Regions from separate parts of the Paenibacillus sp. J22P277 genome, predicted to be linked through region 3. Evidence: riboswitches for the same ligand, from Rfam matches in the RefSeq annotation. Region 3 holds a riboswitch; each other region holds the start of a gene.
The links. A riboswitch is a leader RNA that binds a small molecule or an ion and turns the genes downstream of it on or off. The one in region 3 is predicted to bind cyclic di-GMP.
Positions count from the first base shown of each region.

Region 1: it holds a riboswitch for cyclic di-GMP, as region 3 does, so the genes downstream of both, AC50YL_RS32830 (anti-repressor SinI family protein) here and AC50YL_RS34690 (hypothetical protein) in region 3, are expected to answer to the same signal.
Region 2: it holds a riboswitch for cyclic di-GMP, as region 3 does, so the genes downstream of both, AC50YL_RS31750 (transglutaminase-like domain-containing protein) here and AC50YL_RS34690 (hypothetical protein) in region 3, are expected to answer to the same signal.

Region 1 covers NZ_JBXENS010000011.1:175,898-183,800, forward strand. The annotation lists gene AC50YL_RS32795 (asparagine synthase-related protein) at 1-529, shown strand, start outside; gene AC50YL_RS32800 (paeninodin family lasso peptide) at 546-698, shown strand; gene AC50YL_RS32805 (aldolase) at 771-1,703, shown strand; gene AC50YL_RS32810 (lasso peptide biosynthesis PqqD family chaperone) at 1,690-1,989, shown strand; gene AC50YL_RS32815 (lasso peptide biosynthesis B2 protein) at 1,986-2,459, shown strand; gene AC50YL_RS32820 (ABC transporter ATP-binding protein) at 2,456-4,264, shown strand; gene AC50YL_RS32825 (helix-turn-helix domain-containing protein) at 4,447-4,776, shown strand; gene AC50YL_RS32830 (anti-repressor SinI family protein) at 4,798-4,956, opposite strand; cyclic di-GMP riboswitch class II at 4,970-5,052, opposite strand; gene galE (UDP-glucose 4-epimerase GalE) at 5,373-6,425, opposite strand; gene AC50YL_RS32840 (lipopolysaccharide biosynthesis protein) at 6,431-7,903, opposite strand, start outside.
Region 2 covers NZ_JBXENS010000010.1:156,011-163,913, reverse strand. The annotation lists gene AC50YL_RS31760 (SpaA isopeptide-forming pilin-related protein) at 1-1,380, opposite strand, end outside; gene AC50YL_RS31755 (class D sortase) at 1,551-2,240, shown strand; cyclic di-GMP riboswitch class I at 2,321-2,410, shown strand; gene AC50YL_RS31750 (transglutaminase-like domain-containing protein) at 2,425-3,234, shown strand; gene AC50YL_RS31745 (MarR family winged helix-turn-helix transcriptional regulator) at 3,492-3,932, shown strand; gene AC50YL_RS31740 (DHA2 family efflux MFS transporter permease subunit) at 3,937-5,688, shown strand; gene AC50YL_RS31735 (NAD(P)H-dependent oxidoreductase) at 5,731-6,294, shown strand; gene AC50YL_RS31730 (DUF2812 domain-containing protein) at 6,378-6,932, opposite strand; gene AC50YL_RS31725 (PadR family transcriptional regulator) at 6,936-7,256, opposite strand; gene AC50YL_RS31720 (glycosyltransferase family 2 protein) at 7,465-7,903, shown strand, end outside.
Region 3 covers NZ_JBXENS010000014.1:92,281-100,183, reverse strand. The annotation lists gene AC50YL_RS34700 (hypothetical protein) at 259-1,599, shown strand; gene AC50YL_RS34695 (DUF2750 domain-containing protein) at 3,283-3,666, opposite strand; cyclic di-GMP riboswitch class I at 4,574-4,667, shown strand; gene AC50YL_RS34690 (hypothetical protein) at 5,022-5,426, shown strand; gene mobP3 (MobP3 family relaxase) at 5,419-6,744, shown strand; gene AC50YL_RS34680 (ParM/StbA family protein) at 6,765-7,829, shown strand; gene AC50YL_RS34675 (hypothetical protein) at 7,826-7,903, shown strand, end outside.

The DNA.
Region 1 (7,903 bases), on a different contig from region 3:
CGAGGAAAAGGGACTGCTGTCCTGGGGGTCGGTCCTGAACAATACCTTCGACGTGCGCGACGATTTCTTCCGGCAGCTGTTCTTCTGGAACAACAACGGTACGATCGGCACGAAATTTTCCCTGGAATACGGCATTTGGGACCGCGACCCGACGAACGACCTGCGCGTCATCCGGTTCTGCCTGTCCGTACCGGACGACCAATACGTGCAATACGGCATGGACCGCTCCTTGATCCGCCGGGCGACGGATGGGTACCTGCCATTCAAGATCCGCATGAACCGCAGATCGCGCGGCGTCCAAGGCGCCGACAACGTGCATCGGCTTCTGCCGCACTGGGAGCGCTTTACGGACGAATTGCGAACGATGCTCGAGGATCCCCAAGCCGCCCGGTACTTGAATACGGCCCAGCTATGCGCATCGCTCTCCGCCATCCGGCGAGACCCGAAGCCGCAGATCGTCTTCGATCACGACTTCCGTTTGCTGATGCGCGGATTGATCTTCTACCGGTTCATGAAAACCGCTTATTGAAGGGAGGTGAAAATAAATGTCTAACAAAACATGGAAGCAACCGGTTTTGGAAGTATTGGACGTCAACATGACAATGGCTGGCCCTGGTATCGCCGTCCCGGACTCCGTTCAAAATGATCCGGACGAGATCGATCACTACACGCCTACTACTCCTCCCGGCCACAGCTAAAGCACAACTCCCTTATACATCCGTGTATAAGGGACCCTTTTTATTTTGCCTTGCGATTTGGAGTGAAGCCCGTTGACTAACGAACCCTATACTTATTACGCCTTTGGATTCGCCATTGAAAGCGCCATTGCGCTTCCTGAATTGTCCGCCGCGGACGGTCAACCGGCGCTGGGCATCATTCGCGTCGCGCTCGGCGACTTGTCGGCCGATTGGGCGGCCCTTGCCAAGCCGGACGAGTACTGGGTGCTCGGCCGGCAGCGGCTCATGTTCAAAGCCGACGATGTCGGGCTCTTTCGGATTTCCAACGGCGATACCATAGAACTCATGCCTTTCCCCGGCGCGGAGGACAGCAGGCTGCGCTTGTATCTGCTCGGAACCGCCATCGGCATCCTGCTCCTTCAGCGCGGCATCCTGCCGCTCCATGGCAGCGCTGTCGCCATCGACGGAAAAGCCTACGCCGTCGTCGGCCACTCCGGAGCAGGCAAGTCGACGTTGGCTTCCACGCTGGCGGGACTTAGCTGCAAGCTGCTCAGCGACGACGTCATTCCGGTCGTCACGGCCGGAACGGTGCCGCTTGCGTACCCCGCGTACCCGCAGCAGAAGCTCTGGCAGGAAAGCCTGAACGAGCTCGGGATGGCTTCCTCGGGCTATGCGCCCATCTTCAACCGGGAGACCAAATTCGTCATTCCCGTACGCGCTCATTTCCAGCCCGAACCGCTGCCGCTTGCCGGCGTGTTCGAGCTCGTGAAGTCGGATACCGACCCTGCCTTCCAGCCGATCCAAGGCATGGAACGGTTTCACATGCTTCTGAAGCACACGTACCGCCAATTCCTCGTCAAAGAGCTCGGCATGATGGAATGGCATTTCGGTACGCTCGCCAAGCTGCTAGGCGCCGTGGGTTGTTATCGGCTCAGCCGTCGATCCTCCGGCTTCAGCGCGCCCGATCTAGCTTCCGCAATCATCGATACCATTCACAAGGGGGATTCCATCCATGCCTACGGCTAACCGACTGACGCGACAAACGGTCGTATCCTTCCGCGAAGGCAATATCGTCAGCAATATGGGCGAAGAGAAAGTCATGCTCAGCGTGAATAACGGCAAGTACTACAATCTCGGCGAGATGGGCGGGCAGATCTGGGATATGCTGCAGCAGCCCGTAACCGTTGCCGAAATCATCGACGCGCTCCTCGCGGAATACGGCGTGGAGCCTTCGGTCTGCGAAGCGCAGGTCATGTCCTTCCTTGAACAATTGCATGGCGAGGCGCTCATCCAAATCCTGCCGTCACCATGAACGGATTGCGAAAAGTCCGCCTCCTCTTTACCTTCAACCGCACGACGCTGCTGTACTTCGCGGAAGCGCTGCTCTACCTTGGGTGGGCGAGGCTGCTGCTTTTCCGAAAATTTTCGACGGTCGCGCCTTCGCTGGGCTTGAGATCAACCGAGACGCTTCGCCCTCTCCGGGAAGGCGAAGCCCCGGTCATCAAGCAGGTGTCCAGCGCGATCAACATCGTGAGCCGCTATACGCTCTGGGACAGCCAATGCTTCGTACGGGCGATCGCCGGCATGAAAATGCTGCAAAAACGCGGCATCGCAAGCACGCTTTACCTCGGCACGGGCAAGGACAAGCACGGCAAAATGATTGCCCATGCCTGGTTGCGCAGCGGCCCGTTGTATATTACCGGCGCGGAAGAAATGAAGAAATTCGCCGTCGTGGACATGTTCGCCCAGACCGCCGAAGCCGATCAGAGGAGCAAGAAATGAAACCGATCTTTTATTATTTCAAACAACTGCATGTCTTCTCGGGCCCCAAGCTGTATATCAATATCGTCTGCATGGTGGTCAGCAGCTTGCTCGAGAGCGTCGGTCTCCTGCTGCTCGTCCCGATGCTGAGCCTGAGCGGCATCTTGGCCATCGGGCAAGGCCTGAATTTGAACAGCCACTGGTTCTCGTTCTTCGAGCGGATGAACCAAACGGCCGCCATCGGCTTGATTCTTGCCGGTTATGTCGTCATCGTTGTCGCGCAAAACCTGATTCAGCGCGTCATCACCATCCGCAACATCGAGATCCAACAGGAATACAGCCGCCGGCTGCGGCACGATCTTTACGAATCCCTGCTGAAAGCCAAATGGACGTTTTTCCTGAACCGCCGCTCGTCCGATCTCATGAATCTGCTCACGATCGAATTCGCCCGCGTGATCAACGGCATCAATCTCTTCTTGACGTTTATTACTTCGATCTTGTTTACGATCGTTCAAATCGTGCTGGCATTCTGGCTGTCTCCGCTCATGACCTTGTTCGTGCTCTTCGGCGGCGGCATCCTGGCGCTGTTCTCGCATCGGTTCATCCGCAAAGCCAAACGGCTGGGCGGACAAACCTCCCGCTATGCGCAGGATTATCTGGCCGGCATCAGCGACCAATTGAGCGGAATGAAGGATATCAAGAGCAATAACTTGGAACAATCCCGCATGGAGTGGCTGCATGCGCTTACCGCCGGCATGAAACGGGAGCAGCTGGACTATATCCGGCTCCGCATGAACTCCCAGCTTCTATATAAACTATCATCCGCCATGCTGGTCGCCGTGTTCGTCTTCGCTTCTTTCAAGTTCTTTCATTCCGAAGGACAAAGCCTGCTGCTGATTATCCTGATCTTCACGCGGCTCTGGCCTAGATTCACGAGCCTGCAATCCAATCTCGAAAATATCGCTTCCACCATTCCCGCCTTCCAATCGCTGCGCCAGCTCCACGAGGACAGCCGGGAAGCCGAAGAACGCAGTCTTGCCGGCATCCTTCAAGACGGCAGCTCCATCCGGCCATTGCCGATCCGCGAGGGATTGGAATGCCGCGACGTCTCGTTCAGATATGATTCGTCCGAACATGCTTACGCGCTGGACAAGATCAATTTCACCATTCCCGCAAACCGGATGACGGCCATCGCCGGCCTATCGGGCGCAGGCAAGAGCACGCTCATCGACCTGCTGATGGGTCTTATTCAACCCGAGTCCGGCCGACTGCTCGTAGACGGTCAAGCCGTGACGTCCGATAATCTGCTCGCGCTGCGAAGATCCATCGGGTATGTCGCGCAGGATCCATTCCTATACAACGCCAGCATCAGGGACAACTTGTGCATGGTCAAGCCCGACGCGACGGAAAGCGAGCTATGGGCAGCGCTGGAGTTCGCGTCGTCGGCCGAATTCGTGAGCAAGCTGCCTTTGGGCTTGGATACCGTGATCGGCGACCGCGGGGTGCGTTTGTCCGGGGGCGAGCGTCAGCGAATCGTACTGGCAAGAGCCGTTATCCGGAAGCCGTCCATATTGGTGCTGGACGAAGCCACCAGCTCGCTGGACACCGAGAACGAGCGCAAGATTCAAGAAGCGATCGAGCGATTGAAAGGAACCATGACGATCATCGTCGTCGCGCATCGCTTGTCTACGATTCGGCATGCCGACCAGATCATCGTGATCGATAACGGCAGGATGGTGGAACGGGGAACTTACAACGAACTGGCCGCCGCAAACGACGGAATGTTCAACCAACTGCTTCGCAACCAAGAAGTCATCGCTTCCTGATTATCGGGAAGCGCTGTTCGATCAATCGGTCCTGGATTGAAATAATTAGCGAAATCTCGAAGGATATTTCCCTGAAAACGTTTCAACTTCCTTGCAAGAGTTGCAATCCATTAATCAGAAGCCTTATTCTTTATAGAGAGAACGGTTAATGGATCATACACTGGAAAAGGAGGCATTCGTCAATGATTGGAGAACGAATTCAAATGTTGCGTAAAAAAAAGAATCTTTCCCTTACTGAGCTTTCGGAGAAAGCGGGCGTTGCCAAGTCCTATCTTAGCTCGATCGAGCGCGGCATTCAACAAAACCCGTCCATTCAATTTCTGGAGAAAATCGGAGTCGTTCTGGGGATTACCGTCGAGGAATTTCTTCAATCCGAGGCCAAAGAAGGCGCGAATGAGCAATTGGATACGGAATGGGCAGCGCTGGTCAAAGAGGCTATGCTGTCCGGCGTAAGCAAAGAACAATTTAAAGAGTTCCTGGAATTCAACAAATGGAAGATCAACCGCGACTAATCCGCGTAAGCAGAATCGCGGTTAGCCCGCTTCTGCTTTATTTTGCACGTCGGCATTCTGCAGCTTGTCCAACGTGCTGCGCACGTCTTCGATGCTAAGTCCCATCTCGCGCGCATACATAATCAAGGCCACCCATTCAACATCCAACAATTCTTTGTTTTCTACGATTGTCTTGTTCACGTTGTTTCCTCCGATTGTCATCGGCCGGTTGCACCACTGACTCCATGCGTTTAAGGTGCCCAGATAAAAACGCACTTCATTGTCTCCAATTGTAGATTATCGTTACCTTTATTACCCATTATACATAAGACTATGGTACCATTCCATCGAAAATTGTCGAAGCGAATTGACTTTTTTTGCATATATTTGTCGAATTCCGTTATTAATCCCTTTTTCGCCTTATTTCCCTCGATTCTCCCCTTCTTCCCCTTACAGGTATCCGCAAAATCCCCCGGTACTCGCCAATTTTTTCATTCGTCAAACGCCAAAATAGCCGCCTTTGATATTCTTCCTCTGCTTTCTTCTGCCTCTTCTCGATATTCATTCATCGTAACTAGGTAATTAGACCTAGAAAAACGGAAGCTTTCGCTCCCGTCTCAACCTGCGCTCGGTATATTCATTATCGGTTCGGCGCTTTCTTTCTTGTAGCCGTCCGGATTGCTCGACTGCCATCTCCAGGTGTCCTCGCACATTTCCTCCAGGCTTCTGATCGCTCTCCAATCGAGTTCCTCGCTCGCCTTGGTCGTATCCGCGTAACAGATGTCTATATCGCCAGGCCTTCGATCGGCGAATGCATAGGCGATCCGCCTGCCGGATATGCGCTCGAATGCCTGGATCATCTCCAGTACGCTGTAGCCCCGTCCGGTACCCAGATTGTAAATGCCGACGCCCTGCCGCGCCAACAGCTTGTCCAGCGCCTTCACATGCCCCAACGCCAAATCGACGACGTGAATGTAATCCCGCACGCCCGTCCCGTCCGCCGTCGGATAATCGCTGCCGTATACCTGCAGCTGCTTCAGCTTCCCGACCGCCACTTGCGAAATATACGGCATGAGATTGTTCGGCGTCCCCGTCGGGCTCTCTCCGATCATGCCGCTCTTATGCGCGCCGATGGGATTGAAGTAGCGCAATATCGTAATGCCCCAGGCTGCATCCGCTCCCGCCAAGTCCTGCAAGATTTGTTCGATCATCTGTTTCGTGCGACCGTATGGATTCGTCGCGCCGATGGCCGCGTCTTCGGCGATCGGCACTTCCTTCGGGGCGCCGTAGACCGTGGCCGAGGAACTGAATACCAGCTTGCGCACGCCGTGCTTTTGCATCGCCTCGCATAGCACCAGCGTGCTGGTCACATTGCTGTAGTAATACCACAGCGGCAGCTGCACCGACTCCCCGACTGCCTTCAGCCCGGCGAAATGGATGACCGCCTCGATGGCATGGTTGGCGAACACCTCGTCCAGACCCTTGCGGTTCAACAGGTCCAATTCATAGAACGGAAACGATTTTCCCGTAATCCGGGCGACGCGGTCCACCGCCTCCGGCTTGCTGTTCGAGAAATTATCGACGACGACGATCTCGTATCCCGCCTCGATCAGCTCGATGCACGTATGGCTGCCGATATACCCGGCTCCCCCGGTGACTAGAATGGCCATGTTTCCTACACCTCCACTTTCCGACTCGTTTTCGCGCGGGCGGCAAGCTTTCCCGCGAAGCTCTTCATAATGCCCAGCAGGTAAGCAAACTCCGCGGAACGGTGAAACACGATGATGTAGAGCAAATTGACGACGGCAAAAGCAATCGCCCCTTTTGCGATCAAATGCATGAAGTCGGGTGCCGGGAGCAAGCCGCTGATGGAATCCGCCGCAAAAAAAGCGCCTAAGGCAACCAATCCGTAATAGGCGTATTTGCGATAATGATCGATGACCGACAGCTTGAACACTTTTTTGTAAACCAGGTACGGCGTTGTCCAGAACGGCAGCACGAGCGCGCTGGCCAGCGAACCGACGAAGACGCCGGCGATGCCGATCTCGCGGACCAGGATGATCGAGATCGCCAAGTTGACGGCCGCTTGTCCCAGCGGAACGAAGCGGTCTTCATGAAAAATCCCGGCGGTCGTTTTCACCGTGGAGATGGAATTGCGCATGCCCCGTTCGATGAACAGCAGCATCAGCAGCGCGAGCACGCCGCCGGACATCAAGTACTGGGCGCCGATCCAGAGCCGGATAAAAGGCTCGATCAGGATATACAGCAGGATCGTGAAGAGCGAGTACAGCCAGAAGCTGAGCAGGAGCATGACCTTGTAGACCTGATAGATCTTGTCCCCGCTTTCTTTCGACACCAGATTGCCCACGCTGTGATAGAGATTGTTGAACACCTGATTGATGAACGTCCTGCCGATCTCGATGAGCATCTTGTAGTTGGAATACAAGCCCACCGCGATGACGCTGACGAACGCCGAAATCAAAATATTTTCCGTTCCGAGCACCAGGTAGCCGCCGATATTTTGCAATACGATCGCTTTGACGTTCTTGATGATCCCCTGCTTGGTCTCGGGATCCAGCAGCCCCTTCACCTTCCGCTTCAAGAACGGATACATCTTATTGGCAACGACCGTAAGGATGTAGGAGGTCGTCAGCGTGATCGCGCTGTCGATAATCAGGAACAGGATGTAGTTTTTGGTCATGTACAGGATGGCGATTTTGATGCATGTCGAGACGATCGACGAGACCGAGAAAGCCAGCGTGACGATGTACCCTTTCTGGCTGACGTTCAGGAAGGAGTTCTTGTACGAAAACAAGTACGGCGTCACGGTATTCAGCAGAAACACGAGGTAGATGATCGTCAGATGCGGCACGTCGGCACCCTTTACGACATCGTCCAGAAACGGCAGGAGCGACAAGCCGAGCAGCGTCACGATCAGCGCGATGATCTGGTACGCCCGGCGATAAAGCTTCATCAGTTTATTGATGCGGTCGATATCGTTGTCCGCTACCGGCTTGTACAGGCTGTACACGATGCTCGAGCCGATGCCCGCCTCGGCAAGCGTCAGCATCGATAATATATTGGTGAACAACCCGTTGACCCCGAGATATTCCATGCCGAGGCTGTTGATGAATACGGTTCTGGAAAC
Region 2 (7,903 bases), on a different contig from region 3:
CGACGTTCCGTTCGCGGATACCTTGTTCACGATGTTCGTCGTCGCCGATCCGTCTACGCGGCTCGAGGCTTTCGTCTGGTACTCCACTTTATAGGCGGTCGTGATCGCGTTCGCGAATTGAAGGTCAAAACCGTTCAGATGCTGGTCGGGATCGTTGGTCAGCGTCACCGCATAATCGGAACCCGGTATAGGGGAACCTTTCGTTTCATGACCGTTGATGTCCAGCGTGATCGGGTACACGACGACGGATCCCGGCACCAGGACCTGCACGTCGTTGAACGTGTCGACCAGCTTCGCATCGGTTTGCGGAATGGATTGCTCTTTATAGTTGTAATTGATCGCCCACGAGATCGTCTGGGTGTTGGAATCATAGCCCGTCGACGATTTCTCGAGCAGCTTGCCGTAGTTGACGTTGACCGTCGAGTTCGAGGCGGCTTCCGGCTCGGTGTCGCCTTTGAACTTGGCCGTGTTGGTAAAGGAGCCGGCACTGACATCGACGATGTCCGTCGTGAATTTAATACGGTAAGCCGACTTGATTGGGTTCTCCGGAGTAGCCGGATTATCGACGAAATGAACGCTCAGCACGCCATCCGTAACATCCGCCGTGTACCGGGACGGATCCAAGGCGCTTCCCGATGACACCGAGCCATCGAGATTCACCGTCAAGTCGTAGACTTGGACCGAAGACGTATCGGCCATCGAGAGACCCGCCGGCAGCTCGTCCGTCATGACGGCGTTGTTCACGGTATGCAGCATCTTGTTGACGTCGACCGTCCACTCGATCGTCTTCGGATTGAAGCCCGCGGGCACGCCGCCCTTCTCGATCGTGGACGTGACCGTAGGCTTGAAGTGGAGGGGAAACTCCAGCGGTCCGCTTTTTACCGGAATCGTGATCGTATATTCCGTGCTTCCGGTGATTTTCTGCTTGTCGAACTGCGAGGAAAACTTCAGAATTCCGGCTACGGCGTCATGCGATTCGATGTAATCGTTGAACGTCATGACGACATCGTGGTTCGCGGCCGTTGCCGTAAACGTACCCACGGATATATCTTCGTCCAGCATCAGATCTCCGTTAAGATCATTGAATAGCAGGAATTCGTCCGGAATGTGGAACGTATACGTATCGCCGGCAACGTAGCCATGTCCGTTAGGAAGGGACCAACTATAGTCCAGGTTTACTTTCGCGCCCTGGTCCAGCATGTCGGTCGGCAATACCGGATTATCATGGGCGTCGAACACCGTCAACGCCGCGCTGTCGATAATGTTGATGTCGTTCTCGATGGCAGCCGCATCCGCCTTCGAGAAGAATCCGATTCCGTTCGCCACCTGGAAAAGCACCAGCAGGGCCACGGCAAAGCCCGCTATTTTTTTGAAAACCATTTTTCGTCATCAACCTCTTTTCGTAATGAATCGTCTAGCGATTTGCGCAATTCTACCTAATAAAGGTAAACTAACTAGGCAGATAGCACCTATCCAGTTTATACTAGGATTCGACACGATCGCAACCAATTAAATCCATTTTCGTCCTTAAAAAGGCAGGTTTCGACACGATGATTAAAAAAATTGCACCTTATGCCCTAATTCTCGCAGGTCTTCTGATCTTTCTCTCTCCGACGATCAAGGACCGCTATGAAACCTATCAGCAACAGCGAATACTAGCGGCCTGGGAGGATAACCTCCGGCAGATCGAAGAAATGCCCGCCGATCCGCAGGACTTGTCCGACGAGGAGACTACTCCGCCGACCGCCTCTGTTACCCCCTCGCCGACCGGCGTCAAGCCCGCGGCGCAGCAGGATCCGATGGAAGCGAAGCTTCAAGCCAAGGGCATCGGCAAGAAATCGATCGAAGGCGTGCTCCTGATCGACAAAATCGATCTGAAGCTCCCGATCATCACGGACGCCACGCAGGCGCATCTCGCCTTGTCGGCAGCCAGCATCCTGCACACCGGCAAGCCGGGCCAGATCGGCAATTACGCCATCGCCGGCCATCGCAACCATACGTACGGCAAGAACTTCAACCGGCTCGATGAGCTCACGGTCGGCGACCGGGTCCAGGTGCAGACGGCAACCGACACTTACACCTACGTGGTTCAATCGAAGCAGTATGTAAAGCCTACGCAGGTCGACGTCCTCAAGGGCAACGGCAAAGACCGCGAAATCACGCTGATCACCTGCCATCCGCTCTATCACCCGACCAAGCGGATCGTCATCAAAGGACTTCTCGTAGACGATCGGACCTAGGAAACTTGTAAAATTTTGCTATGCAAATCGACAAGCCTATAGTACATTAATGCTAACCAACTTAATCTGCCGGTGCTTTCCACCGACAAAGGCAAATTTAGCGAAAGCTAAAGACGCAAAGCTACAGGGTCTTCCTCGCGCTCCCAGCGAGATGACAGCCAGCCGCCGAAAGGAGAGTTTTTTTGTGTTCAAAAAGTCGTTTTCCCTGCTGCTCGCCGCCGTAATCGCCCTCTGTCTGATCGTGCCGAACACGTACGCGGATCAAGCCGCCGCCGCACTGATCGGCAAGCAAGGATTGCCCCAAGGCTACATTACCGTGGCCTACAAACCGGCCAATGGCGCGAAAGCCATCGTGCGCATCGCCAAAGGTTCGACGCAATACGACTACGCGCTGACGAGCGGGGCCAAATATCCGCTGCAGTTGGGCAACGGCAGCTATTCGGTGTTGATCGCCGAAGCCGTAAGCGCCACGCAGTACAAGGTCGTCGCGCAAGAAGCGCTGACGGTAAAGCTCGCGGACGACAAGCAGGTCTTCACGTTGTCCAATCCGCTGATCAACTGGACAAGCCAAACGTTGGCCGTCAAGAAAGCAGCCGAGCTGACGAAGACCGCCAAGACGGATCGGCAGAAGGTTCAAGCCATCTATGACTTCATTACGAAGAAATTCGTCTACGATAACGCGAAAGCCAAGACCGTCAAAGCCGGCTACGTGCCGAACCTGGACACCGTGTTCAAAGCGTCCGGCGGGATCTGCTACGATTACGCGTCGACCTTCGCGGCCATGGCGAGAAGCGTCGGCATCCCGACGAAGCTGGTCACGGGCAAAGAACGCACGCACACGAACGTGGAGCATGCGTGGAACGAAGTTTACCTTGAAGATCTGAAGAAATGGCTCGTCATCGATACGACCTATGATGCGGCCCGCATCCAAGGCAAGCAAAAAACAAGCTTGTTCAAAGCCGCGGCCGACTACGCCGGAACGAAGTTTTTCTAAGCCGCCTCGGCGCAGACAGATCCGATACCGAAAGCCGGGAACCTTATTGCGAGGTTCCCGGCTTTTTTGCGCGCAAGGCAATCTTGGCCTCCGCGAAATCCGGGATGAACGGCGGGAAGTTTGAGGATACTAATCCTCGCTATGGAAAGCGGGCGACTATCAGACTCAATGCCCAAATTATATGTCTGTATTGACATAGATAACAAATGAGCGGATAATAATTCGCATACGAAATAATTTGCCGGGGGAGATGTACGGTGGAAGACCAGCGGATTTTGCAGTTATTCCAGACCTACCGCGAGGTTAACCAAGCTTTCTTCCAGCTGATGGCCAAAGCCGCCGGCAAGCACCGGCTCACGGCGCTTCAACTCATCGTGCTGCGCGTGCTGCAGGAGCATCCGGGGATCCGCTTGTCGGAGCTCGCCGAGCAACTCAATCTTGGCAGCAGCACGACCAGCGGCATCGTGGAGCGGATGGTCAAGGCGGGCCTCGTCGACCGGGAACGTACGATAGCGGATCGGCGGGCAATGACCCTTTCGCTGTCCGAGAACGGGATGAGGCTTTGGCGCGAAACGGACGCAACGCGGCTGAATATGCTGCGGCCGCTGCTCGAGCTTCCCGAGGACGATCAACGGGAGCTTAGCCGGATCCAACAAGAAGTACTGCGCATTTTAAGACAATCAAGGGAGGAAGCATAACGTAATGACTACTATGGTATCCAATCAATTGCGCAAAGGGCCGATCATGGCTTCCTTGCTCATCGCCGCTTTCGTCGCGCTGCTAGCCCAAACGGTGCTTAACGTCGCGCTGCCGCAAATGATGGTGGATCTCGACGTCGGCGAGAGCACGATCCAGTGGCTTTCCAATGGCTACATGTTGGTCAACGGCGTACTCGTGCCGATCAGCGCCTACCTCATTAATAGGTTCACGACCCGCAAGCTGTTCTTGGTCGCTTCGGTCTTATTCGCGATAGGCACGACCATATGCGCCGTGTCCAGCGGTTTCGACGTTCTGCTGGCCGGCCGCCTCGTGCAGGCCTGCGGCGCCGGCATTCTCATGCCGCTGATGACCATCGTCATCCTGACGATCTACCCCGTCGAAGAACGCGGCAAGGCGATGGGCATGATGGGCGTCGCGATGATCTTCGCGCCGGCCGTCGGACCGACGTTATCCGGCTGGATCGTCGAAAACTACGACTGGCATGTCCTGTTCTACATCATCTTGCCGCTGGCGATTTTGGCGGTCGTGTTCGGCGCCTTCTCGATGAGGGACGTCATTAAGACATCGCGTCCGAAGCTTGACATATTCAGCGTCATTTTCTCCACGCTCGGCTTCGGCGGGCTGCTGTACGGCTTCAGCGAAGCGGGAACGGCAGGTTGGGACTCCATCGAAGTCATCGTCTGCCTCGCCGTCGGGGCGGTCGCGCTCCTCCTGTTCGTCGTCCGCTCGATTCTCGCGAAGGCGCCGCTGCTCGAGATGCGCGTCTTCAAGTATCCGATGTTCTCGCTTACGGCACTGATCAATGCCATCATCACGATGGCGATGTATTCCGGCATGATTTTGCTTCCGATCTTCTTGCAGAATATCCGCCACTTCACGCCGCTCGAATCCGGCTTGCTGCTGCTGCCGGGCGCGATCCTGATGGGCATCATGTCGCCGATCACCGGCATGGTCTTCGATAAGATCGGCGCGCGCTGGCTGGCTGTCATCGGCCTTATCATCACGACCATTACGACGTATGAGTTCAGCCATCTCGAAATCGATTCTACGTACAATCATATGATGCTGTTCTACACGCTGCGGATGTTCGGGATGTCCATGCTGTTGATGCCGATTCAAACGGCCGGCCTCAATCAGCTGCCGCGCCGCCTGAACGCGCACGGCTCGGCCATGTCCCAGACGCTGCGGAACGTCTCCGGCGCGCTCGGCACCGCCATTCTCGTGACGATCATGACGAACAGCGCGGCCTCGCATGCGAAGTCGCTGGCCATCGAAGGCAAAGTCGATCCGTCCGACACCGTGAAAATGGGCGAGATCGCGCAGCAAGCTACGATTTATGGGATTAATCATTCCTTCGCCATCGCCACTTGGCTGACAGTCGCCGCGCTCGTGCTGGCATTCTTCATTCGCAAGGCGTCGCCGCGCGAGGATGCGGTGAGCGAGCCGATTAATGTGCCGGTAGAAATGCAGGCGCCGCCCGTGGCGGAAATTGCCGAGAATCGGGACCGCCCCGATCGGCAAAGCGCGGACAGCGAATTCCGCGATGCCATCCGAGGGTTTCTCAAGCCTGAACCGGCGAAAGACAACGAGCATTTTAACGATAGCGAATATCGGAAGGCGCTTATGCAGTTGAGGGGCAATGCCCCGGAAGAGGACCGTCAGGAAGAAATGAACGATAAGGCATACCGGGAAACGCTTAAGAAACTGGCTGAACCCGTCAAAGAAAACAAGTGAGGCATCAAGGTCGGTTTTTCGACAACGAGAGGAGCTTGAACGATGAAAATTTATATTGTTTTCGATAGCGAAGCAGGCCATACGGAACAACTTGCAAGGTCCATTGCCAAAGGAGCCGAACGCGTAGAAGGAGCCGAGGTTTTCATTAATCACGTCAAAAAGGCGGACGTAAACGATCTCAAAGAGATGGATGCGATTATCTGGGGATGTCCCGGACACTTCGGCACCATCAGCTCCGGCTTGAAAGAATGGATCGACAAACTCGGTTATTTATGGGCGAACGGAAAGCTGGTCGATAAAATCGGCGCCGTATTCTGCACCACGGCAACCATCCACGGCGGGAGCGAAGCCACCTTGCTGAACCTGATTACGCCGATGCTCCACCAAGGCATGATGATCGTCGGCTTGCCGGCCAACATTCCGGAGAATGCGCTGTACGGCAGCTATTACGGCGTAGGGGTTACGTCTCCCGTCGAAGATACCCATGACGCGCTGAGCCAATCGCTATTTGCGAAGGGTCTCGCGCTGGGAGAAGCCCTCGGAACGCGCGTGGCCAATGCGGCTACTATCTATGTTGCGGGCAAGACGAATCGGGCAACGAATTAAGGTTAACAACGCAAGAGCGCGGACCGACGCATGGTCCGCGCTCTCTGTCTTTTCGATGCCTGACGGGAGCGTTGGTTGCCCCGTCACGAGGAAATCGTCTTGAGCTTGCGGTTTATCTGCACGATCCCGATCCCGAGCAGCAGGAAGAGGAGCGCATAGATTGCAAGCACGGGCACGACGATTCCCCATAAGTGATCGTTCGCTCTCGGCAGCAAACTAATGCCGTTCAAGCTCATGACGAACAGGTTGAGCAGCAGCATGACGGTGATCATGCGCCGCAGCCGCATATAATGCGTGACGAGCGACTCCCGATCCGTATAGAGCTGCGGGTCCTCATGCGGCCGCCATTCCCGGCGGAAATAGTACCAGGCCTGGGTGCAGTTCCCTGCAAACTCCCAGCCGGCATCGCGATAAAGCTCCAGGTATTCTTGGAGCTTCTCCTTCCCCAGTCCGAGCTGATAATCCAAACGATACGTGTACCGAACCGATGCGTCCCGTTCGAATTCGCTGCGTATGACTCCGCCGCGCTTCCAATGCAGCCCTTGCCGGGACATTTCGTTGATCCAGTGCTCCTCCTGCTCGTACTGCCAGCTGAACCAAAGACGATACTTGCGCTCCATCCGCGCGTGATTCCCCATCCCCTACGCCTCCTCCGAATGCACGATTCGCCGCCCGGCAACGAGCAGCTCCTCCAGCCTGTTCATCTCGGCAGCGACCACTTCCCTGCCGTCCTCCGTAATCCGGTACATCTTGCGCCTCGCATCCGTGCCTTCCGGACCCGGATAATGATCGATGAGCCCTTTGCCCAGCAGCGCGTTCAACGCGGTATACAGCGTCCCCGCCCCGATCTTTACCCTGCCGCCGCTCATCTCCTCGACATCCTGCATGATGCCGTAACCGTGCGAAGGCTGCGCATGCAGAGCGATCAAGATGTAGTAAAACGCCTCCGTGAGCGGAAGCATGCTTTTCAAATTGGCCACGGCGGATCTGCCCTCCCCAACTATTCTGACTAACGATATATCGTGTATTGATACATTAACATTAGATATATCGACTGTCAATATAGTATGTAAAAGCTGATCTTTTTTGGGACAGCCAAAAATAGACGCTCGGCCTAGCGCTCCCGTCCAACGAGACTCATAGACTGCTTGAAAGGGAAGGGGATGGAACGTGGCAAAAGTAGGTATCGTCATGCCCGCTTATTATCAGCAAGAAGCCTTGATTCGGCTCGCGGTGCAATCCGTGCTGAACCAGACCTGGCGGGATTTTAATTTCGTCATCGTCGTGGACGGCGCGCCCGACCTGGTGCCGCTCTTCGACGAATTGACGCAAGGGGATCCCCGGGTCAGCATCGTCGCGTATCCGGAAAATCAAGGCGTGGCGTACGCGCTGAATTACGGCTTCGAAATCGTGATGGACCAGGGCTGCGAATATTTGACCTGGGTCTCGACGGACAATATCTATTATCCGAATTTCCTCGACGCGCTCGTTCGCGAGATGGACCGCTCGCATCCGAACGTCGGCATTGTCTACAGCGCGTTCCGGCATGTCCTGGAGAACGGCCTCGCGGCGCATCCGCCGGAAGTGATCCGTGAGGTTCGGGAATTTC
Region 3 (7,903 bases):
GGTATCAAAAGGGTAAAGCTTATGGGTTTCGCGGCCCAACATAATTCATCTGAAAAGGCTACGAGTCTGATGACTCATCAGCTCTATTCAGCTATAAATTAATTATAGCATATTTCGATGAAATTGCAATGATAAGCGGTTCTATTTGGCATGCATATAAGTGTTATAATCTGCATGTTATTACGCCAAATAACGACCCTAATCTTGCCTAAATCTCCACCCTCCCCCTTTTGATTACTTTTAGTCTGATTAATTGACATGCCAAAAAACCGTAAAATCACCTCCGCTGAATTTAATTATATCAAGCAGCTAAAAACCTACATACCAGCAGTCAACCCCGACGCTTTAAAAGAATTCAAATTTAAAATGATTCAGTCGATTGAGGAGGTCTTTGGAGATAAATGGTTCAATCTTAAAGAAAAAACGAGACAAGCCATTGACTATATTTGTTTCTTGGCAATTGACCGTGGTTTCGTTTATGCAAGTCCGGACCATATTTCAGAGAAGTATGGTATCGCGCGTTCAACCATTTACGAAGCGCTGAAGATCTTACGTGAAGAAGGCATTCTTTACAAAGCTAACCGGTGTTCAAAAAAACAGAATGGCCTCGGCTGCTCAATTCACTTTTTCACTAACCATCCTTATTTCAACCATATCAACGATTATCTTAATCTAGGATGGAAAGCTAGAGAGAAAGCAAATCAGAAAGCTGGAAGTACTGAAAAGCCTAGTGCCGCAATGGATTTCACCGATTCTAGCAGCTCTACCTACTCTTTACCGACTCTTGACCAACAAGAAATGGTTATTCAATCTAATGTCGAAAACCGCACTTTAAAAAAATTTGTTAAATATGTTCCCAAAGAAATCAACGAACTCTATGCCGGCATTTTTAATACAAAGCTGCGATACATTTGGCAGAAGATCACGCAGGCGTACAAGTCTATAAAACAGAACATCTTAACTAAGGCTGATCTACTCACTCTTGGATCAAACGTCATCAAACGTATTTTTCAGGTTTACAAAGAAAGAACTCATAAGCAATACATTGAAATGAGTATGGATGAAATGTGTGCCTTTGCTTATAAGAGTTCACGAGAAGTGTTTTATAATGCACTTGGTGCCATTCAAATGGAGGACTATTCCAATTACGTAGAACAAAGAACGCTTCAGCAGGCAAAACAACAATCGACCCAGATACCAAATATCCAAGAACTAACCATCACTCATAACGCAGCCGTCGATAAAGAAAACAATAATCAATTCAATTTCCGTCAAAAAGCTTCTATTCAACTGGATGAGGCTAAGCGCTGTATTCCCTATCTAGAAAGTACATACTTGTATTCAGAACCAAAAGCTTCGCTGGAAGATCTTCGAGACTACGTCATAACAGCAATTCGTGAAGGCTATGAATTCATTGAAGAACAAATACTACAATTCATGTATGTGAATTATGAACAATTCACTCATCAGCACCATTTAATTTATGACAGTTTAATGCGTACGATGGGACATGAATGCGTCAATAAGATAGAAGAGAATAAAACAACAGAGCTTTTCGTAACTGGAGAGGAGATGTTTCAGAACTATCCGATCAGGTGAGAAGAGTGGATGCCTTCAAAATAATCGCAAGGATAGGTGCGGTACAATTCCTTTTAGGGGACTTATCAAAGCGGTGCCGCTTGAAACTGACGAATGTCCAACCTTTAGACGAATAACGGTATCTTTGACCTTCCTGCAAGTGAGAGCGCTATTCCCCGAAGGCACGTATGCAGGGCAAGGCACGCTCAATCATTTTTGAGGCCGCAACCTAACCGCTGCCGTAATCCGGCTAAACGATCATGGAGTCCACGATGACTGTCGGCCAATGGAACGAATACAAACCGGCAAGGTGCTCGCGATTGGTAATGCATACTTACCCGGCTTATTACGACCGTCCAATTTCTCTATTACGATGAACTTATTAATACGAGACTAGATGGACCCATAGATGCTTTCCTCACCAAAAATCAACGCGACGGCAATCTCGTTCGTTTAACGGTATTCCACGATTACAGCTTGCACAAGTTCCGCAATGATATTGCAGCTGATGCCGCGGACAATACTTAAGTCGTGGAAAAGTTACTTCGTCGGTATCGCGGTATTGCCTGGCAACTATACGATGTATTGTCCTGCAGATCTTAATGAATAATGAGGATCTGCTGATGAAGCAATTATAAATGAATTGGATTGTTTGCTCATTCTGCGAACTCTGGACTAATGAGTTGAATGTTCTCCGCCAATGGTCCTTAACGTAACGAAAGCAGCAGATCGTTCTCCGAGCTGCCTTCGTGTCATAATTGAGCCATCGTAACCGTTAGCTTAATTAGAAATCAGTATTTTGCATCCTCGGCTAGTAAGGATTTGAAATAACAAGGAAATAAATCGAGCATGATTTTCCCGGTTACTCTCAAATGAATAATGAAAGTCCATTCACTCTAACGTAAAGGGAGGGACCAAACCAAACCCTCCACATTAACAATCACTAAGACTATCCAAATTCGCACCATAATAGCCAAAGGGACCATTGATAGCTTCACCAAAGACCAGGTACCACGTCACTTCATCTTGAATACACTTACCATCAATTCCTACTACTTGATCCTTTCCCATTGTATCATCCCTTAGGCCCCTTAAACGGACAACTTGTAACCATGCTCGTTTCTCTTCCAATGAACAGTTTTTCCATTGCCCATAGGTGTTAGGGTTCTCACGTAGTTGATCCCAAACCTGACTTGCTAAAGGTAAAGGTTCTTCCCCAAAATACCCCCCTATAGTAACAGGTGTCTCTTCCAATAATTATAATGGATTTATTTTCACGAGTTGATCCGAACTGAAATAATATCCACCTAGAACCGTATTGTCCTTGCTCAGGAAATTAAGATAGAAGTTTGAAAAAACTATTTTAGGCATGGCCCTGCAAACATCTGAAAGTGTAAAGCTATGTAACATCAGTTGCGAATAGCATTTCTCATCGTTTCTCGACTTTTGTTGTACTGACTCTATCGCATTACAGAAACCCAATACCTGATCAGTGTCATCGTCAACAATCGAAAATTTATAATTCACGGATTCCCTCCAGCAATAAATAACAGACCTTCTTAACCTTCAAAGTAAGATCCCCCGAGTCCGAGTCCACGATCTTAATTTTTGTTCCCATTCCTTATCTCTGGTGAGATTCCGTTCGATGTACATCTTTATCGATATTGTGCATTGCATTGTCGTAATCGTTAGCGTGACGATGGTTCAATACTTTTCAAGTTCCTGCTCTAAATCATTTAGCAGTACTGAAATCTCAAGAACTGCAGAATCATCTCGGTTCCAAAAGATTGATGGCATATGCTGGTCCTCAGCCATATTGGGTAACCAGTCATTAATAAATTCGTCTAATGGGATCCCCTGTGCTTTATAATTTGACCAATCCTCATAAGCGCAGTACTCTGCAAATTCTTTCTTAGGCCAGAATGGAATAAGCAATCTCCCGTTGTCATCTGAAGACATTGCCCATCCGTCATCATATAACCCCCAGACTTCTTCTGAATCAACGACCCTCTTTATAAAGTATTCATACCTAATATTCGAGGGGAGTTTAATAACAGCCTCGAATTCTTGCGGTTTTATCTGGTGCATCGATACTCCTCCTGGATAGAACAATCACTAGTTCTATCATATCACAACACATTAAACTGACCGTTGGTCCAACGCATCGACTAAGTCTATTACTTTATTTTCAATGAACAACGCGAGCTTTGATCGCGAGGTATTTAGACGAACTCATGATGTACGCTAATATTGAGAAATTCATAACTTGTATATGGTCATATTTTTAATCGCGTTGATTTCGTTCCTTCTATTATATACATCAATTTTGACCATATTTTTTGTTATGACTTATAGGGATTTATTGAGCATTTTAAAACTGAAATTATGACTCTGCACACTATTCACTTTGAATGGGGGCATTGTTCCTATTAATAGTCTGACTACAGTGAATGGATCCCATTGAATACAAGATGAATCTATTATGAATTTCGGTAATAAATTGAACGTTTCATTTTAAGACAGAAATCATCAACGATGGCGGATATAAGGAATTATGAAGTACAACAATCAGCAAGCAGTTAGGGGGAGCTGCGGAGCTTGGGAATTTATGATCCAATTGGACTAGGACATTAGATGTGCAAATATCAAGGCCGAAGGTGGCATTTTCACCTATTACGATATCAACCTCATGGTATATAAAATGTGAACTTTTAAAAGTTTTAAATATTTGTACTTGGAAAAATATGTGACAGGTAGTATTATGACTAACAGAGCGATCTAAGGTGCACACAAAGATTGGTATAAATAGGTTGTCGGCAGATTATTATGACTTAAAAAGGTTAAAGTAACATTTTTTATGTAGTATATATTTTAGATAGTCCTTTAGTCTTAGTTTTTTGAAATGACCTGCGTTTATGCAATGAGAAAAAGAATCATTTTAATAATGAATGCACAAAAATAGTCTTTTGTCCTAGTTACCAAAAAACTGTATAAACAACGACAATAGCAAACTTGCTGAAAGGCAAGGACGCAAAGCCACAGGGTCTAAGGTTCGCCAGCAGCGAATGAATGACAGCCTGGCCGCCGAATGTTTCCCTGGTTAAGGCCGGGATCTGAAGCGGCTCCTTAGAGAAGGATGCTGCTTTTTCATTATGACGAGGAGCGTGGAGTGATGACAGGAGTAAGGAGTGGGAATCAAAAAATTCGCTGTATGATTCCCAGCAGCACGAGAAAAACAAAGGGATTATTTATTAAGGCAGGATAAGGCGCGTGTCGCGCAGAGTCTACACATCCCCGGCAAAGCCGGGGAGAATACGCATAAGTAGTGACTACGAAACGGGGCACGGTGTTGTACCTTTTCGCCAACTTCGGACTACAGAATTTTGCAAACGATTGGTCCTGCTTTATTTTTTGCGACTACAACACGAAGAAAGGGTGAAACGATGAAGCAAAAGCTAATGAATCCGATGCGAATCCGGCTCGATGAAGATTTAGACAAGAAGTTAAATGCGTTGGTCGAAATGCGCCGCGAAGCCAAAGCCGAATTATGTCGTCGACTGCTGGAGAGGGCAGTTGCTCAGGAGTTGGTTCAGGACAGCATGGATCCCGTATTGCTTGCTGTCCGCCAGGCCATGGGGGATGCCTTAAAGCCCGTCGAAGAACGGCTGGCTAAGATCAATGCCAAAACGGCAATCGCAGCTGCGACAGGGATGTACATGAATCAGCAAGTCTTTGAGGATTTAGGAAAGAATGGACGAGCGCTGCATGAGGCGGCACGCAAACAAGCGGTTGCTTTTGTGAAAACGTCCAACGATCAGTTAACCGATCAAGGAAGTGGCAATGGCTAATCTTTCACTCACAGATGAGCATACACGCTTTCAATCACCGTTTATGTTCAAGTTGTCATTTTACGCGCCTGGCGCGAAGAATCAGGCGAAAAATGCGGCGCATATCAACTACATTGGAAAGCGAACCGGCGTTGATATGGGCCTTGAACTTAAAGATGTCCAGCATCCGGTTTCAGAGGCGGTAGCCAAGGACTTCGGAACAGCTACAGGCCACGTAAAATACGCGCATGAACGTCCGGGGAGTCATGGCTTATTCGGGGCATCGGGCGAAAAGCTGGATTTGGCCGATGTGCAAAATGAACTACAAGAACATCAAGGGGTTGTGTGGCGTTCGGTTCTGTCTTTGAAAGAGGAAGATGCTAGATTGTTAGATTTCGATTCTCGGAAAAGCTGGGAAACGGTGATGCGTGCGGCGGTTCCGGAAGCCGCAGCCAAGATGGGGATCGGTGAAAGTAACCTTCGATGGGTAGCCGCTTTTCATCAGGAAAAGGGACATCCGCATGTGCACTTAGTGATGTGGGAGAAGGAGCCCAAGCGTACAAAGGGAAGGATTTCCGAAGGCGAAAGAAAGGATGTCAAGAACGTCTTCATACGGGAAATTTACGCTGAGGAACGCACACGTCTGACCCAAGAAAAGACGGCTATGCGTGACTTGATCCGTGACCTATCAAAGGGTGACACGAAGAAAGCCGTAGCTCTGGTTGATGAAGTCCGCGGTGAGCTGAAAAGCGTTGAGTTGGACTTATATGCTGCTGGCGCGGGGAAGACGGGGATCGCACCAAAACCCTACCCGGACGAACTGAAAGTCATTGTCAAAGGCATGGATGAGCTTTCAAAGCTCATGCCTGGTCACGGCCGGGCGGTGTTGAAATTCATGCCAGAGGAAGCCAAGGTTAAGGCCCGGCACGTTGCCGATGCGATGTTGCAGCAACCGGATTTCAAGGAATCATTAACCCGCTATTTGAATTCGGTCGAGGACATGACCCGACTTCATACTACAAACGCGGAGAAAATCGAAAAGGCCAAAAATAAAGCGTTTGCTGATCTGCGGGATCGCGTTGCAAATGTCGTCGTCCAAGGCGCGGCACAGATCAACAAAGAAGAGGTTGTACGGATACGGACGACCAAAAAAAAACAACAAGATATTCAGAATGAACAAGGAAACACAGCCAAGGCTGTATGGAAATCGGCCTGGAGGGCAGTGGAACAGGTGAGAACACAGACCCAAGCCCAAGGTGAGATTGAGCGGCAGCGCATGGCAAAACGACAAAAGCAAATTGAACGGCAACAGCAGCGCGGCCAAGAATATGAACGCTAAATTGAAGGGATGGAACATCAATGCGAATTTCAGTAGATATTGGTTTTGGCTACACGAAAGGCGTAAACGAAGCCGGGAAAGAAGTTATTTTTCCGTCGGTTGTAGGCGTGAAGCGGAATAGTTCTGTAACGGGTGCGTTCGGTAACGACTCTAGTGACGATTATGTGGTGACGATTAGCAACCCAGAGAGACCGGAGGAAGACGCGCTTTCGTATTATGTGGGCGATGCTGCCTTGGCCGCCGGAGGTCAACGTACGTGGGAGAATGAACACGCGAAAAATCGGAATTTAGACGTTCTTATTTCAACTGCGATGGGCTTGTTGAACGAGAAAGAAGAATCAGTAGAGCTGGCAGTCGGCCTTCCGATGTCGGTCTATGCCGCACAACATGCTGACCTTCAGAAAAAACTGACCGGCTTAACACTGAAAGTAACCGTTGACGGTGAGCAAAAAAGCAGAGCGAAAGAAATTCGTGTTGCAAGTGTCTTCGTGTTCCCTCAAGGTGCAGGTGCGTACTATGCAGCGCTCTACGATATTTATGGACAAGTGAAGGACGTTCACATGCTGAATAAACCGATCGCCGTGATCGAAGTGGGCTTCAGAACGACCGATTACCTGTTTATGACGATTGGTAAGCGCGGTCTGACGCCGCGTTCCGAACCATACTCCGGCAGCCTAGACATTGGTATGAATACAGCGCAGCAAGAAATCCAGCAGATGGCCAAAAAGCCGCTGTTAGGTTATGAACCGGATCTGAAGGAAGTCGAGAAAGCACTAACATGGAAAGGGCTTAACGGTATGCTCACGGCGAAAGGGAAAACGGTCGACTTGAAGCCATATAAAAAAATCGCCTATGAAACCCTGGCTTTCGATATCAGCTCACAACTCAAACAACGTTGGGGAGATGACATTAATACGCTGGCGGCGATCATGATTGGCGGCGGAGGCGGCGATGACCTCTACGGACATTTTTCGGAAAGGTTCGATATTGCGGCGAAAATTGAAAATCCGCAATTTGCAAATGCAAAGGGTTATCTGGCCGCGCAAGCACTCGCCATGAAAGGAATCGGAAAAGGGAGAGGATGAGTTTGGTCTATCGGCAGCAACACCGACTATCGGCCAAAGTTGAATTCTCTCCTGAAGCCGAAAGGTTCTACCTA